One region of the Methylobacterium sp. 37f genome, then DNA from elsewhere that is predicted to be linked to it. Evidence: predicted binding sites of a transcription regulator. Region 1 holds the regulator's gene; each other region holds the start of a gene.
What was found. The regulator LexA, encoded in region 1, represses DNA repair genes until DNA is damaged. The targets are predictions, from matches to a motif close to TGTTCNNNNTGTGTTCNG.

Region 1 (3,954 bases):
ATCTTCGACCAAGGGCAGGCCGGCCCGATCGGGTTTCTCCACGTCGATCGCGACGGATCGGCCTGAGGTGACTGCGTCCGCGCCCCGCTTACCCCGGCCTGAAGGCCGCGACGAGGCCAGGAACGAAGAGCGAGGCTCGTTCGAGGCGGCCCGATGCAGGCCGCCGCGACATCGGATCAGGCGAACAGGAAGTCGTTCAGCGTCAGCAACGGGCCCAGGGCTCCACCCGCGCTGACCTGAAGCTGCCCCTGGGACCCGCCCGCGGCGTCGTGAACCTCGTAGACGCGCGCGTTGCCGGACGTTCCGATGAGGTCCAGGGTCGAGGCGACGGCGAACCCGCTGAACTGGATCACATCGCCGCCCGATTGCCCCGCGCCCTGGAAATCGACGATCAGGTCGCGAATGCCCTTCGTCTCCAGATCGCCGAAGGTGATGACGAAGGTGTCATCCCCGGCTCCGCCGGCAACCCGGTCGCCGCCGCGACCACCCATGATGAGATCGGCGCCGGCGCCACCGTTCAGGATATCGGTGCCGTCGCCACCTTCCAGAACGTCATCCCCCGCGTCGCCACGCAGGTTGTCGTCGCCGAGGCCGGCATAGAGCCGATCGGCGCCGGTGCCGCCCTCGAGAAGGTCATCGCCCTCGCCGCCATCGAGCCCGTCGGCGCCCGCACCCCCGAGAAGGGTGTCGTTGCCGACGCCGCCATAGAGCCAATCCTTGCCGGCCCCACCGTCGATGTGATCGTCGCCCCGTCCGCCCTCGACGTAATCGTCGCCACCGAAGGCCGAGAAGGTGTCGGATTTGCTGCCGAGCCAGATCTGGTCCTTGCGATCCGTTGCGATCGGAAGGCCCTTGTCCTGAAGGAGAGCGAGGTCGAGATCCGAGATCTGCGGGCGCCACCCCCAGGGCGAATAGGGGTCCATCAGATCTTCGACGCCCGAGACATGCGCCCGCGCATCGTCGAGCTTGGCAGGGCCACCCAGGACCGTGGTTGTATTCTCGTCGTAATACACCATCGATCCGTTTTCATACCAGGCCGGCTGGAAATCGATGAACCCGATGGCATGGGCGATCTCGTGCTGGAACAGCCCGAACGCGTCGATCTTGTTGGACGGGACACCGGCTTGTCCCTGCGGATCGAAGAAGAGATCGCCGAGCTTGTCCTGGCCCAGGGTGACCTTGCCGTCCGCCTCGCCTCCATTGCCATCCCAACCCTCGCGCGCTTCGAGGATCGGGGCGAAGGTCCATCCCTGGCCGTCCCAGGCATAGCTGGGACCGGCATTGGCCAGGACATTTCCGCCGGCGAAATTGCCCATCGCGATGGCGATCTCGATCACGGCGTCGCCCTGGATGTGTTTCGCCCAGCCATCCGCCGCGCCTTGCGCCGTCGCCAGGATGAGGTCTGCTTGGCCGCCAGCGGCATTGCGGGAACTTTCACTGTCCCAATACGCAATGATTTTCGACATGTTTGCTTGGCCTTGTCGTTGTTCTGGCGTTTTTCTATAAGGGTAATCTCTATCTATAGGCAGTAAAGGACACAACGACGGGGTTTTATCTTGGTTAAGGAGAGATGAGAGGCAAGGCTTGCAGTGTATGATGCTTCGTAACGCGAACCGTCCATCGCATCGCGCCGTGCCTTTGCGGAATGCGGCGAACGGCCGATCCGGGTGCGACAGAGTCGAGAAACGCGCGCCTTCCCGGTTCGCGCCTTCCCGGTTTGCGCCTTCCCGGTTCATGCCTGCCCGACGCGCACGAAACCTGAGCGCCGTCGATCGCGGGGCAAGGTCTGCGCTCTGGCGGCCTTTCCGCCCGATCCGGATATTGCCAGAGTTGCGTCCGGGTGCTCTGGTGACCGGTGACCAGACCAACCCTACCGGCCCTGAATTGGGATCGGGCGCGCGCCACCGCGCACGAATGTCGCCTTCTTTGAGGAACTCTTGCAGAACACTTGCGGAACGTTTAACGTGTTCGTGGTTTGTTTCTGTGGTCGTCCGCCGCAGCCAATGTCTCCAACGAAGAGTGTTCCGCATGTTGACGCGTAAGCAACTGGATTTGCTCCAGTTCATCCAGCTTCGGATGCGCGAGAGCGGCGTTCCCCCGTCCTTCGACGAAATGAAGGACGCCCTCGATCTGAAGTCGAAATCGGGCATCCACCGCCTGATCACGGCCTTGGAGGAGCGGGGCTTTCTGCGGCGTCTGCCGAACCGGGCCCGCGCCATCGAGGTGATCCGGATGCCCGAGAGCCTCGGCGGTCAATCCGCCTCGGCGCGGACCGCGCCTGCGGCGGAAGTCCGTCGCTTCACCCCGAGCGTGGTCGAGGGCGGCAAGGGCAAGGGCGTGCCGGCCGGCGCCTCCATCTCACGCCTACCGACCACCCAGGCGACCGACGAGAGCGGCCGGGCCGTGACGATCCCGGTGATGGGGCGGATCGCGGCCGGTACGCCGATCTCGGCCATCCAGGAGCAGAGCCATTCGGTGACGATGTCGCCGGACTTTCTCGCGGGTGGCGAGCACTATGCCCTGGAGGTGCGCGGCGATTCGATGATCGAGGCCGGCATTCTCGACGGCGATCTCGTGGTGATCCGCAAGCAGGACACGGCGAACACCGGGGACATCATCGTGGCCCTGATCGATGACGAGGAAGCGACCCTCAAGCGCCTGCGCCGACGGGGATCGTCCATCGCTCTCGAGGCCGCCAATCCGGCTTACGAGACCCGCGTGCTCGGCCCGGATCGGGTGCAGATTCAGGGGCGCCTCGTCAGTCTCGTGCGCCGTTACTGAGGCTCTTCTCCGGTCCCTTCGCCAATTCCTTCGCCCGGCCCTTCGCCGGGCGAACCCGGTGCGTCCTTTGCTCGCCCGATCGGCGCTGCCGGCACGATGTCCGGTGCGGCACGCGCCGGTGCGTCCGTGTTGGCAGGTGCCACGGGTCGCCAGGGAACGGCCTCTCCCGGGCGCCGCGTCGTAACGATGCGGGCGCCCTCGCGCGTGAGGCGCAAGGCCGCCGCGCCGTGTGCCGCCAGGAAGGTCCGGTCGAGGACGAACGCCGCGGCGCAGCCCGGCGGGGCCGATTGGCGGCTGATCAGGATGTCGGCCCGGGCGCAATCCTCCGGGAAAGCGCGCTTGTCGGTGACGAGGCCGACCCTGCGCCCATCCGGCAGGGTCAGGGTACAGCCGAGGCCATCGCACCGGGCGTCCGGAAAGGCCGGGACGGCGCCGGCCTTCCGGGCATCGCCATCCGCTTTCAGCCATTGTTCGAGCACGAAGGCCGGCGGACGCCCCAGAGTGGCGAGGTGTCCGCTGCGATCCCGGATCGCCGCCCCGGTGCCTTCCCGATCGACGTAGATGTCGAAGCGATCGGGCGACGCCGCGAAGACGATGCCGATCGCCGCCGGGATCAACCCGAGCCAACGCAGGGACGAGGCCGGAAGGGTGAGCAGGAGGAGGCCGGCCACCAGCAGCCCCAACGCCCCCGCCCCGAAGGCCGGCACCACCACGACGGCGTGTCCGAAGCCCGCGATCCAGGTCGAGATCGACAGCATTCCGCGCACCGCCAGACCCATCGCCCACCACACCGGCTGATCCAGGGCGAACGGATAGGCGAGGATGCCGAGCACCGCCGCGGGCATCACCGCCAGGGAGACCAGCGGGAGGGTGAGCGCATTGCCGACGAGGCCGAAGGGCTGCACCGTCTGGAAATGATAGGTCGCGAAGGGCGCGGTGGCGATTTGCGCCACGAGGGTCGTGGCCAGCGTTCCGACGATCGCCGCGATCAGGAACGCGACGGCGCGGGTGATGGGACCGGCGCCCTCGCGCCGGCCGCCCTGTCCGGCGATCAGCGGTGCGCAGGCGATGAGCCCGGCAACGGCGCCGAAGGACATCTGGAAGCTGGGGCCGAGGAGCCCGTCCGGTTCCCGCGCCAGGGCGATCAGCGCGGCGAGCGCGAGGTTGCGCATG
Region 2 (3,954 bases), on a different contig from region 1:
GATGGCCGACTGCCTTGCCGGCGTCTGGGCCAAGAACTCGAACGACAAGTACAATGCCCTGGAGCCGGGCGACATCGAGGAGGCCATGCGGGCCGCGAGCGCTATCGGCGACGACAAGCTGCAGAAGCAGTCGCAGGGCTATGCGGTGCCGGACTCGTTCACCCACGGCTCGTCCGAGCAGCGGATGCGCTGGTTCATGACCGGCTATCGCAGCGGCCAGACCAAGTCCTGCGACACGTTTCGCGCGGCGCGTAACTGAGCCGCGTCCACCACGCTGTCGGGAGGAAGGCGGTTCGGCTAGACTCGTGGCCGTTCCACACCCATCCGATTGAAGGCACATCACGATGGTCGCATCGGACAAGACCCGCAGCTTCATCCCGCTGACCATCGCGGTCCTGACCGTGTCCGACACCCGCGGCGCCGAGGATGACCGCTCCGGCGACACCCTCGTCGAGCGTCTCAAGGCGGCGGGTCACGAATTGGCGGCCCGGGCCATCGTGCCGGACGAAGTCGAGGCGATCCGGAACCAGGTCGAGTCCTGGTGCCGCGACCCTGCGGTGGACGTGGTCATCACCACCGGCGGAACCGGCTTCACCGGTCGCGATGTGACTCCGGAGGCGATCGAGCCACTGTTCGAAAAGCGCATGGACGGCTTCTCGGCCGTGTTCCACCGCATCTCCTACGACAAGATCGGGACCTCGACGCTGCAATCGCGCGCCACTGCCGGCGTCGCCAAGGCCACCTACATCTTCGTGCTGCCGGGCTCGCCGGGCGCCTGCCGCGATGCCTGGGACGGAATCCTCGCCGCCCAGCTCGATTACCGGCACCGCCCCTGCAACTTCGTCGAGATCATGCCGCGCCTCGACGAGCATCTGCGTCGCGGCGCGTCGATCACGGTCTAGCCGATCGTCCGGCTTCGGACGGGCTGGTGTATTTCGGCTTTCGAACGCGTCGTTAACCGTACCGCAAGCGCCGCGCCGTCTCATGCGGAAGCATCGTCACCGTTCGGTTCTGCAGGGACATCATGGTCGCAAAGCACGCGTCGAACCTGGATCAGTTTCGCAGCCGCCGAAAATTCGAGCGGGTGGAGATGGCCGAGCAGGCGACGGCTGTCTTCGATGACGGAACCCGTCTCACCTGTTTGATCCACGACATGTCGAATGGCGCCGACGCGCGAATCGGGATGCGCATCGAACTGTTCGACTGTCCCGCCTCCGGCGTGCCGAAAAGCTTTCTGGTAATCATGAAATCCGGACGGGTGATCCGCTACACGCCGGGCTGGAACGAGCGCCTTTAGGCGCCCTCGCTCACCTCATGATCGCTCGAGACGGGCCGGAACCCGGCGGACCTTGAGCCGCCGCGCGAATTTCGGCCCCGACAGCAGCCGGTCCCGGCGTACGAGATCGCCCGGTCGCGGCGCGGTCACGCCGATGACGCTCTCGCCCCGCGCGGCGAGCCGGGAGGGCAGGCCGGTATGCGGACGGCGCAGGCGCGCCAGGGACACCTCCGGTCGGGCGGTGCCGATGAAGCGGTCGAGCAGGCGGATCCAGCCCTCCGCCGGGACATCGCCGGCTTCGAGGCAGAGCACCCAGTCCCGCCGCGCCGCTCTGGCGCCGGCCGACCACGGCGACGCGCCGCGTCCGCGCAGGACCACCTTGGCGCCCGTCGCCTCCGCGACCGTCTCGATCGCCGGGTTCGCACCGGCCACGATGATCACCGCATCGCCGACGAGGCCCGCCGCCACACCCGCCACCAGAGCGCCAAGGGTGTCGGCCAGCCGATCGATCGCTTCCGGGTCGTTGGGCCGCGTGATGGAGATCAGTGCCGAAATCATGCGCGCGCATACCGCATTTTTGCGTGAGGCCAAATTTCAACGTCTCTGATGGGCCATCTCACACAACGGAGGCGCGTGCAGGGGGGGAGGAATGCTGGCCTCGGACCAGACGGCCTCGCGAGTTCCCTGGGACGTACCTATTCGTTCGTGTTATGTTCTCGTCCGGGCAACGGGAATACTGGAGCGGATGCGGAACACGCGAACGGCCGATCTCACGGTGACGGAGAGCGCGCCCCGGCGTCTCGCCGAGACCACGCCCCTGCCGTCGGGCCGCCGCGGCCGGGGCGCCACGGCCAATCCGGGCAGCCGCTTCGAGTCGACGGGGCGGGAGGCCTTCGCGGATGGCTGGCCGGATCGCGATGCACCGGCGCCTCTGCGCACCGAGGTCCTGCCGGAGCAAGCGCGCACCCTGATCACCCGCAACACCTCGCCCGACATCTCGTTCGATCGCTCGATCAACCCCTATCGGGGCTGCGAGCACGGCTGCGTCTACTGCTTCGCCCGTCCGAACCACGCCTATGTCGGACTCTCGCCCGGCCTCGATTTCGAGACCAAGCTATTTCAGAAGGCGAATGCGGCCGTCCTGCTGGAGCGGGAACTGTCGGCTGCAAACTATCGCCCGGCCACCATCGCCCTCGGGACCGCCACCGATCCCTACCAGCCGATCGAGCGCGAGCATCGCCTGACCCGCTCGGTGCTCGAAATCCTGGCCCGTTTCCGCCACCCGGTCGGCATCGTCACGAAGTCGAACCTCGTCCTGCGCGACATCGACCTCCTGGCCGAGATGGCGCGGGACGGGCTCGTGAAGGTCGCGGTGTCGGTCACCACCCTGGATCCGGAGCTGGCGCGCCGCCTGGAACCGCGCGCCCCGCATCCGGAGAAGCGCCTGGAAGCGATCGGCCGGCTGAGCGAAGCCGGCATTCCCGTGATGGTGATTGCGGCACCGATCATCCCGTCGCTGAACGATCACGAGGTCGAGGCGATCCTGACCCGGGCGCGCGCCCTCGGGGCCATCGAGGCGAGCCATGTCCTGCTGCGGCTGCCCCTCGAACTCGATGCCCTGGTCGACGACTGGTTCGCCGAGCATTACCCGGGGCGGCGCCGGCACGTGATGTCGCTCGTCCGGCAGGCCCGGGGTGGCAAGGCCTACGACGCCGCCTTCGGCACCCGCATGACCGGCACCGGCGCCTATGCCGACCTGATCCGCGACCGCATGCGCCTCGCCCGGCAGCGTCTCGGTTATCCCGAAGAGCGCCGCCGCCTGCGCACCGACCTGTTCAGGGTGCCGACCGACCAGCTGTCCCTGTTCTGAGATCGTAGGCACGGGTGAAGCTGAGGCGGTGATGCGGCGAGCGGCCGACAGCCGCCAGCCCCGCCAGGTGCGTGCGGGTGCCGTAGCCGACATTGCTGGCCCAGCCGTAATCCGGATAGCGCCCGGCGAGGCGCCGCATTAGCGCATCGCGCAGGGTCTTGGCGACGATCGAGGCGGCGGCGATCTGCGGCACGAGCCGGTCGCCTCCAACGACGGCGCGGCAGGGCAAGGCGCGGCAGGGCAAGGCGAGGCCCGGAACCGGGTCGCGGCCGTCGACCCAGACCGGCGCATCGAGTTGCAGGGCCAGGACGGCCCGCCGCATGGCGTCGAGGGTGGCGCCGCGGACATTGATGCGATCCACGAGGGCGCGGGAGCCCGCGGCCACGGCGACGCGGGCATGGCGGCGGATCAGCGGCGTCAACGCCTCCCGTTCGGCCGCCTTCAGGCGCTTGCTGTCGTCGAGGCGTGCCAGGAGGTCGGGGGGGAGGGCGTCGGGCCGAAACCACACGGCCGCGACCACGACGGGGCCGCACAAGGCCCCGCGCCCCACCTCGTCGCATCCGATCACGGCTGGATAGGTCGCCGCCAGAAGCGGGTCGAACGGCGGCATCGCGGCAAGATCCGTGCACAGGGGGCCTGTTGGCCCGTCCCTAGCCCGGCCACGGCAACCCGTCCACGCCTCAACCGAGATGGATCGCCGCTTCCGCCTGAGTTTCCAGGGCTGGCCGGCGCGCCGGTACGGTGCCGTGCGCGACGGCGATGTTGTCGTAGAACTGGCGCGCGCTCTCCGCCCACGTATAGCGCAGGG
Region 3 (3,954 bases), on a different contig from region 1:
GGCGGCTCGGTCATCGAGATCCGCCGCACCGATGGCCGGTGGGCGGTGGTGCCGGATTCGCCCTATGCCCGCCGCATCACGGCGCAGACTCCGATAATGCTGACCGGCCCCGCCGCCGGCACGGAGCGGATGAAGACGGCGGCCGACCCCGGCGGGCGGGCGGTTTTCGGCATGATCAACAACTGCGCCGGCGGCACGACGCCCTGGGGCACCTGGCTGACCTGCGAGGAGAACATCAACTACTATTTCTCCGGCACGCTGCCGGAGGCTTCGCCCGAGGCCCCCAACCACAAGCGCTTCAACCTGCCCGCCAGCGCCTATGCGTGGGGCCGATTCCACGAGCGCTTCGACGTCTCGCGCGCGCCCAACGAGCCCAACCGCTTCGGCTGGGTGGTGGAGATCGACCCGTTCGATCCCCAATCGACCCCGAAGAAGCGTACGGCGCTCGGCCGCTTCAAGCACGAGGGCGCCGCCGGCATCGTCGCCCGGGACGGCCGCTACGTCATCTACCAGGGCGACGACGAGCGCTTCGACTACGTCTACAAGTTCGTCACCGCCGGGCGGGCCGACAGCGGCGACCGCGATCTCCTCGATGCGGGCACGCTCCACGTTGCCCGCTTCGAGGCCGACGGGCGCGGCACCTGGATGCCGCTGGTGTTCGGCGAAGGGCCGCTGACGCCCGAGAACGGCTTTGCCTCCCAAGCCGACGTGGTGATCGGCGCCCGGCTCGCCGCCGACCGGCTCGGGGCCACCAAGATGGACCGGCCCGAGGATGTCGAGGCCAGCGCCAAGACCGGCAAGGTCTACGTGATGCTGACCAACAACGGGAAGCGCAAGGCCGACCAGACGGACGCCGCCAATCCCCGCGCCGACAACCGATTCGGCCACATCGTCGAACTCACCCCCGACGACGGCGACAACGCCGCCACGGGCTTCACCTGGGAAATCCTGGTCCGCTGCGGCGACCCCGGTATCGCTGCGGTGGGCGCCACCTTCTCGTCCGCCACCACGACGAACGGCTGGTTCGGCATGCCGGACAATTGCGCCGTCGACGGGCTCGGCCGGCTCTGGGTCGCCACCGACGGCAATGCCCCCTCGCGCACCGGCCGCAACGACGGCATCTGGGCGATGGAGACCGAAGGGGCGGGCCGCGGCACGGGCAAGCACTTCTTCCGCGTGCCCGACGGCGCCGAGATGTGCGGCCCCTATTTCACCCCCGACGACACCACCTTCTTCGTGGCCGTGCAGCATCCCGGCGAGGCCGACGAGGAGGACCCGAAGGCCGTACCCGCCACCTTCGAGGCGCCCGCCACCCGCTGGCCCGACTTCGACCCGGCGATGCCGCCGCGCCCCGCCGTGGTGGCGATCACGAAGCGGGGCGGTGGCCGCGTCGGGACCTGAAAGATCGGGCTGTCCCGCCCGGAAGGCGGCTCCGCCACGGTGAGGCCTTCTTAACCACCCCCATACCATGTCATGGGGTGGTACGTTTCGTGCGGCGGAGGCTCCGAGCCCCAGCCCCTGCGAGACGGGAACCCCTTTCTGTTTCCGGTTTGTTCCGGTATGGTGAGAGGATGAAGGCGAATGCTGCACGGTCTCCCTCTGCGATCCGGTCCGCGAAGCCCGCGGCCTCACCATCCCCGGCGCGAGGCGCTCCGGTGAGCGACCCCGCACGCGATCTCTTCGCCGGCGGCAAGCCTCCCGCGCCGAAGCCCCCTGCCTCAAAGCCCGCCGAGCGACGCAAGCTCGACGCCGTGGCGCCGCTTCCGCCCGTCTCGGCCGAAGCCGGCTACGACGCCTCCGACATCGAGGTGCTGGAGGGGCTGGAGCCGGTGCGCCGCCGCCCCGGCATGTATATCGGCGGCACCGACGAGCGCGCCCTGCACCACCTCTTCGCCGAGGTGATCGACAATTCGATGGACGAGGCGGTGGCGGGCCATGCCAGCTTCATCGAGGTGGAGCTGGAGGAGAGCGGCCACCTCGTGGTCACCGATAACGGCCGCGGCATCCCGGTCGATCCCCATCCGAAATACCCCACCAAGTCCGCCCTGGAGGTCATCATGACCATCCTGCACGCGGGCGGTAAGTTCGACTCGAAGGTCTATGAGACGTCCGGAGGTCTGCACGGCGTCGGCATCTCGGTGGTCAACGCCCTCTCGGACGAACTCGAGGTCGAGGTCGCCCGCAGCCAGACCCTCTATCGCCAGACCTTTTCGCGCGGACATGTGCAGGGGCCGCTGGAAACCGTCGGCCGGGTGCAGAATCGGCGCGGGACGCGGGTCCGCTTCCATCCCGACGCCGAGATCTTCGGCGCCCTCAAGTTCGACCCGCGCCGCCTCTTCAAGATGGCGCGCTCCAAGGCCTACCTGTTCGGCGGAGTCGAGATCCGCTGGCGCTGCGCCCCTGCCCTGCTGGAGGGCCTGGACGACGTGCCGGCCGAGACCGTGCACCGTTTCCCCGGGGGCTTGCGCGACTATCTCGCCCGCGATCTGGAGGGCAAGGAACTCGTCACCGACGCGATCTTCTCGGGCAAGATCACCAAGCCGGGCGGGCACGGCTCCCTCGAATGGGCCGTCGCCTGGATGGTCACCGACGACGGTGTCTCGGCTTCCTACTGCAACACCATTCCGACCGCCGAGGGCGGCACCCACGAGAGCGGCCTGCGCGTCGCCTTGCTGCGGGCCCTGCGCGAGCATGCCGAGCGCGTCGGCCAGGCCAAGCGCATGACTGCGGTGACCACCGACGACGTGATGGCGACCTGCGCCTCGATGCTCTCGGTGTTCATCCGCGAACCCGAGTTCCAGGGCCAGACCAAGGACAAGCTCGCCACCGTCGAGGCCTCGCGCATCGTCGAGACCGCGATCCGCGACGCCTTCGACCATTGGCTCGCCGCCTCCCCGGCCCAGGCCAATAAGCTCCTCGACTGGGTGATCGACCGGGCGGAGGAGCGCCTGCGCCGGCGGCAGGAGAAGGAGGTTGCGCGCAAGTCCGCCACCCGCAAGCTGCGGCTGCCGGGCAAGCTCGCCGATTGCTCCAAGGCCGGCATGGCCGGCTCGGAGATCTTCATCGTCGAGGGTGACTCGGCCGGCGGTTCGGCCAAGCAGGCGCGCGACCGCGCCACCCAGGCGATCCTGCCCCTACGCGGCAAGATCCTGAACGTGGCCTCGGCCAGCCGCGACAAACTCGGCGCCAACCAGCTGATTTCCGACCTGACCCAGGCGCTCGGCTGCGGCACCGGCACCGGCTACCGCTCGGAAGACCTTCGCTACGAGAAGGTGATCATCATGACGGACGCCGACGTCGACGGCGCCCACATCGCCTCGCTGCTGATCACGTTCTTCTACCGGCAGATGCCCAAGCTCATCGATCGCGGTCACCTCTATCTGGCGATCCCGCCGCTCTACCGGATCAGCCAGGGCGCCAAGACCGCCTATGCCCGCGACGACGATCACAAGGTCCAGCTGATCAAGACGGTATTCAAGAACGGCAAGGTCGAGATCGGCCGCTTCAAGGGCCTCGGCGAGATGATGCCGGCGCAGCTGAAGGAGACCACCATGGACCCGAAGAAGCGTACGCTGCTGCGGGTCGAGGTTCTGGACGAGGCGCGCGATTCCACCGGCGATGCGGTCGAGCGCCTGATGGGCAACAAGCCCGAGGCCCGCTTCACCTTCATTTCCGAACGCGCCGCCTTCGCCGACGGGGCGGAACTCGACATCTGAGGCTGGATTGTGCCCGCCCGTTCGGACCTCCGGAGGGGCGCGGCCGGTGATCGGTCGGCGCCTTCGTTCGCTGGGGTTCAGACGGAAGAAGAGGCCGGACGCAAGAAAGCCCGGCCGCGAGGCCGGGCTTTCCTGTTGGAGGAAGTCTCGCGCGACTCGAACGGGTCGCGCGAGATGCCGCCGGATCGGGTCCTAGTACGAGCCGAACTTGTAGTTCAGGCCGGCGCGGACGACGGCG
Region 4 (3,954 bases), on a different contig from region 1:
ACGCCTTACGGCTATCGCCGGGTGCTGGTCGAGCGCTGCTACTGAGCCGTTCCGGCGATACGGAAAGGGCCGCCGCGTGCGGCCCTTTTTCGTTGGGCGACGGATTTCCGGCCGATCAGCGACGCCGCTCGTCGCGGCGCTCCATCTTAACGACGCCGCTCGTCGCGGCGCTTGACCTCAGCAACGCCGCTCGTCGCGGCGCATCACCTCAGCGACGCCGCTCGTCGCGGCGCATGGGCATCGCGTCGATGGTGTCGAACAGCGCACCGGCCGCCAGCGGAGATGAGTCGGTCCGTTTCGCCCCGCCGTCCTTACCGACCAGGACGACCCGGAACGTACCGCCCGGCAAACCGAGTGCGCCGCGCAGCCGATGGGCCTCCGGGGTGTCGCCGATGGCCTCCAGGGTTACCAGGTCCCGCTCCCTCACACCCGGCGCGGCCTTCGCCAGAATGGCGCGCTGCGCGGCGAGGTTCGGATCGGCGGCGTCGGGCGCCGAGAGCACCAGAACCCGCGAGACCCAGCGATACCGGGCCAGCGCATCCTCTGCGGCCTCCGCCGCGCCGATCCCCAGCAGCGTCGCACCGATCATCAACCCCAGCCGCATCCGCGTCCTCCCGCCTGAGCGTTCCAATCGGACAACGCGCAACCGCCCCGCGCGGAACCCGGCGCCCGGTTCGTGCGGTCGATTCGACGCGTCGTCTTCGCCCCGCTGCATCCATTTTCGCAATCCGGCCCCCGTTCTCGTTCATGGAACCGCGTTGCGCATTCATCGACGTTTTCTGTTCTTTCGCGTTGCCCATTTTCCGCGTTGCCCGTTTTTCCGCGTTGCCGGCTCTTCCGCCATGTCTGCCATCCGCGTTGTTGACTGCATGCCGGGCCGGCCGTGCCCACCTTCTGGCCCACTCACCCGTTCGTCGATTCGCCCGCCATCGCGCAGGCATGAGAATCCCCGGAGACGCCATGACCGCCGTTCCTGCGACCACCCTCAATCGCCGCATCGTCCTCGCCGCCCGCCCGCACGGCGAACCGAACGCGTCGCACTTCCGCCTGGAAGAGGCACGGATGCCGACCCCGCAGGCCGGCGAGGTGCTGCTCGCCAACCGCTATCTCTCCCTCGATCCCTACATGCGCGGCCGCATGAGCGCGGCGAAATCCTATGCCGAGCCCGTCGCGATCGGCGACACCATGGTGGGGGCCACCGTGGCTGAGGTCGCGGCCTCGAACCATCCCGATTACCGCGTCGGCGAATGGGTGGTGGGGTTCGGCGGCTGGCAGGATTTCTATACCGCGGCGGGTGAGGGCCTGCGCAAGCTCGATCCCGAAGCGGCCCCCGTGACCACCGCCCTCGGGGTCCTCGGGATGCCCGGCATGACCGCCTATACGGGCCTCCTCAACATCGGACAGCCCAAGGCCGGCGAGACCGTGGTGGTGGCCGCCGCCGCTGGACCGGTCGGCTCCCTCGTCGGGCAGATCGCCAAGCGCAAGGGCGCGCGGGCGGTGGGCATCGCGGGCGGCCCCGAGAAATGCGCCTATCTGCGCGAGACCCTCGGTTTCGACGTCGCCCTCGATCACCGGGCCGAGGATTTCCCCGACGCCCTGGCGGCCGCCTGCCCGGACGGCATCGACGTCTATTTCGAGAATGTCGGCGGGGCGGTGTTCGATGCGGTCCTGCCGCTCCTCAACACCTTCGCGCGTATCCCGGTCTGCGGTCTCGTCTCCGGCTACAGCGCCACCGAACTGCCGCCCGGGCCGGACCGGATCCCGCTGCTAATGCGGGCGATCCTGTCGAAGCGCCTGCACGTCCAGGGCTTCATCGTCTGGGATTTCGCCGCCCAGGAGCGGGACTTCCTCGCCGAGGTCGGCAGCTGGCTCCGCGACGGGCTGATCGTCCACCGTGAGGACATCGTCGACGGCCTGGAGAACGCCCCCGACGCCTTCGCGGGCCTGCTGAAGGGGCGCAACTTCGGCAAGCTCCTCGTGCGCCTCGGGTGAGGCCGAGGGCAAGGCGCATCCCCGCGATGCGCCTTGCCAAAAGATGAGAACAAATATAGAACGTGAACCTGCGCGAATCCCGTGAGAGTCACGGGGACAGTTCGCTGGCCGCGATTGCCCGGAGCCGTTCGGAAGCTCATGAAAGGCGACATCGCGGCCGCCGGGAGGACGGGTCCCGGAGCTGCGGCGCATCGTGAGATCGATCGGTAGGAGAGAGCGGCATGGCCGGCAGCGTGAATAAGGTGATCCTGGTGGGCAATCTCGGGCGCGATCCCGAGACGCGGCGCCTCGCCTCCGGCGATCCGGTGGTGAACCTGCGCATCGCCACATCCGAGTCCTGGAAGGACAAGATGTCGGGCGAGCGCAAGGAGAAGACCGAGTGGCACTCGGTGGTGATCTACAACGAGAACCTCGCCCGCGTGGCGGAGCAGTACCTGCGCAAGGGCTCGAAGGTCTATATCGAGGGCCAGCTCCAGACCCGCAAATGGGCCGACCAATCCGGCGCGGAGAAGTACACCACCGAGGTGGTGTTGCAGCGCTTCCGGGGTGAGCTGACGCTCCTCGACGGGCGCAGCGGCGGCGGCGAGATGGGCATGGACGAAGAGGGCGGCGGCCAGATCAGCCGGGGCGGCGATTTCGGCGGCGGTGGCGGACGCGGCGGCGACCGGGGCGGGGATTACGGCGGTGGTGGCGGTGCCGGCGGCGGCCGCTCGTCCGGTGGCGGCGGCGATCGCCGGCCCGCATCGGGTGGGGGCAGCGGCGGCTCCAAGCCGAACTTCGACCTCGACGACGATATTCCGTTCTAGAGTTTGTCAGGGATCAGGGGAAACCGGTGATCCCGACCAGACACACGAGAACGGAAGACTCCCGGGCCAAGGTCTTCAAGGCCACGCGCCGTACCGAAGATCGTCCCTCACGGATCGGCCGAGCCCTCGCGGCGGCTGACGGGCGCGGCACCGGGGGTGTCGCGCCCGTTCGCGTTCGGCGGACGGCCGTCGCTCGCCACCCCCGCACGAGAGCGTCCTGGGCGAGGCCTGCGCAAACCGTTGGTTGCCAGAGGGTTAAGGCTGATTTGGTGGCTTGCGCCATCGAAATGCGCTATGGCTTTGGGCAGGACCATGCGTGGCCCGGCCCGATCGCCGGTGATGCGCACACACATCCCGTGAGCGGGCGCGCCTGACCGGCGCTGCCGACGCTCCGGGCCTTCGTATCAGCAGAGACCGAAGACCTTGGCAGACAACGAACTTCCGGGCGCCGGCACGCCGCCGCCCGCCTCCGATATCAAGCCCGTCTCCATCACCGATGAGATGAAGCGCTCCTACCTCGATTACGCCATGAGCGTGATCGTGAGCCGGGCGCTGCCGGATGCGCGCGACGGGCTGAAGCCGGTGCACCGGCGCATCCTCTACGCGGCCTACGAGAGCGGGCACCTGCCCGAGCGCAAATACGTCAAGTCGGCCCGCATCGTCGGCGACGTGATCGGTCTCTACCACCCGCACGGTGACCAATCGATCTACGACGCCTTGGTCCGCATGGCCCAGGACTTCTCGATGCGCCTGATGCTCATCGACGGGCAGGGCAATTTCGGCTCCGTCGACGGCGATCCGGCGGCGGCCATGCGCTACACCGAGTCGCGTCTCGCCAAGCCCGCCAACGCGCTGCTGGCGGATATCGACAAGAACACCGTCGACTTCCAGCCGAACTACGACGAGTCGCGCGAGGAGCCGACCGTCCTGCCGGCCCGCTTCCCCAACCTGCTGGTCAACGGCGCCGGCGGCATCGCGGTGGGCATGGCCACCAACATCCCGCCGCACAATCTCGGCGAGTTGATCGACGCCTGCGTCGCCCTCATCGACGAACCCGGCCTGTCGATCGAGCAGCTCACCGAGATCGTGCCCGGCCCCGATTTCCCCACCGGCGCTTCGATCCTGGGACGGGCCGGCACGCGCCAGGCCTACGCCA

Region 2: a site for LexA is predicted at 1,977-1,994, ahead of J7U37_RS04075 (PA0069 family radical SAM protein). Genes of this name have one in related genera too.
Region 3: a site for LexA is predicted at 1,541-1,558, ahead of parE (DNA topoisomerase IV subunit B). Genes of this name have one in related genera too.
Region 4: a site for LexA is predicted at 2,038-2,055, ahead of ssb (single-stranded DNA-binding protein). Genes of this name have one in related genera too.

The regions. Positions count from the first base shown of each region.
Region 1 is NZ_JAGHKN010000002.1:31,624-35,577, reverse strand. It holds gene J7U37_RS01605 (metallophosphoesterase family protein) at 1-66, shown strand, start outside; gene J7U37_RS01600 (calcium-binding protein) at 177-1,466, opposite strand; gene lexA (transcriptional repressor LexA) at 2,029-2,781, shown strand; partial or broken gene J7U37_RS01590 (ComEC/Rec2 family competence protein) at 2,775-3,954, opposite strand, start outside.
Region 2 is NZ_JAGHKN010000004.1:64,116-68,069, forward strand. It holds gene J7U37_RS04055 (neutral zinc metallopeptidase) at 1-259, shown strand, start outside; gene moaB (molybdenum cofactor biosynthesis protein B) at 345-902, shown strand; gene J7U37_RS04065 (PilZ domain-containing protein) at 1,025-1,297, shown strand; gene J7U37_RS04070 (hypothetical protein) at 1,313-1,834, opposite strand; gene J7U37_RS04075 (PA0069 family radical SAM protein) at 2,022-3,146, shown strand; gene J7U37_RS04080 (ribonuclease HII) at 3,112-3,756, opposite strand; gene J7U37_RS04085 (glycosyltransferase family 1 protein) at 3,827-3,954, opposite strand, start outside.
Region 3 is NZ_JAGHKN010000031.1:32,934-36,887, reverse strand. It holds gene J7U37_RS18525 (PhoX family phosphatase) at 1-1,401, shown strand, start outside; gene parE (DNA topoisomerase IV subunit B) at 1,656-3,716, shown strand; gene J7U37_RS18515 (porin family protein) at 3,909-3,954, opposite strand, start outside.
Region 4 is NZ_JAGHKN010000010.1:49,315-53,268, forward strand. It holds gene J7U37_RS09030 (hypothetical protein) at 1-45, shown strand, start outside; gene J7U37_RS09035 (DUF4174 domain-containing protein) at 209-604, opposite strand; gene J7U37_RS09040 (NADP-dependent oxidoreductase) at 961-1,992, shown strand; gene ssb (single-stranded DNA-binding protein) at 2,214-2,798, shown strand; gene gyrA (DNA gyrase subunit A) at 3,222-3,954, shown strand, end outside.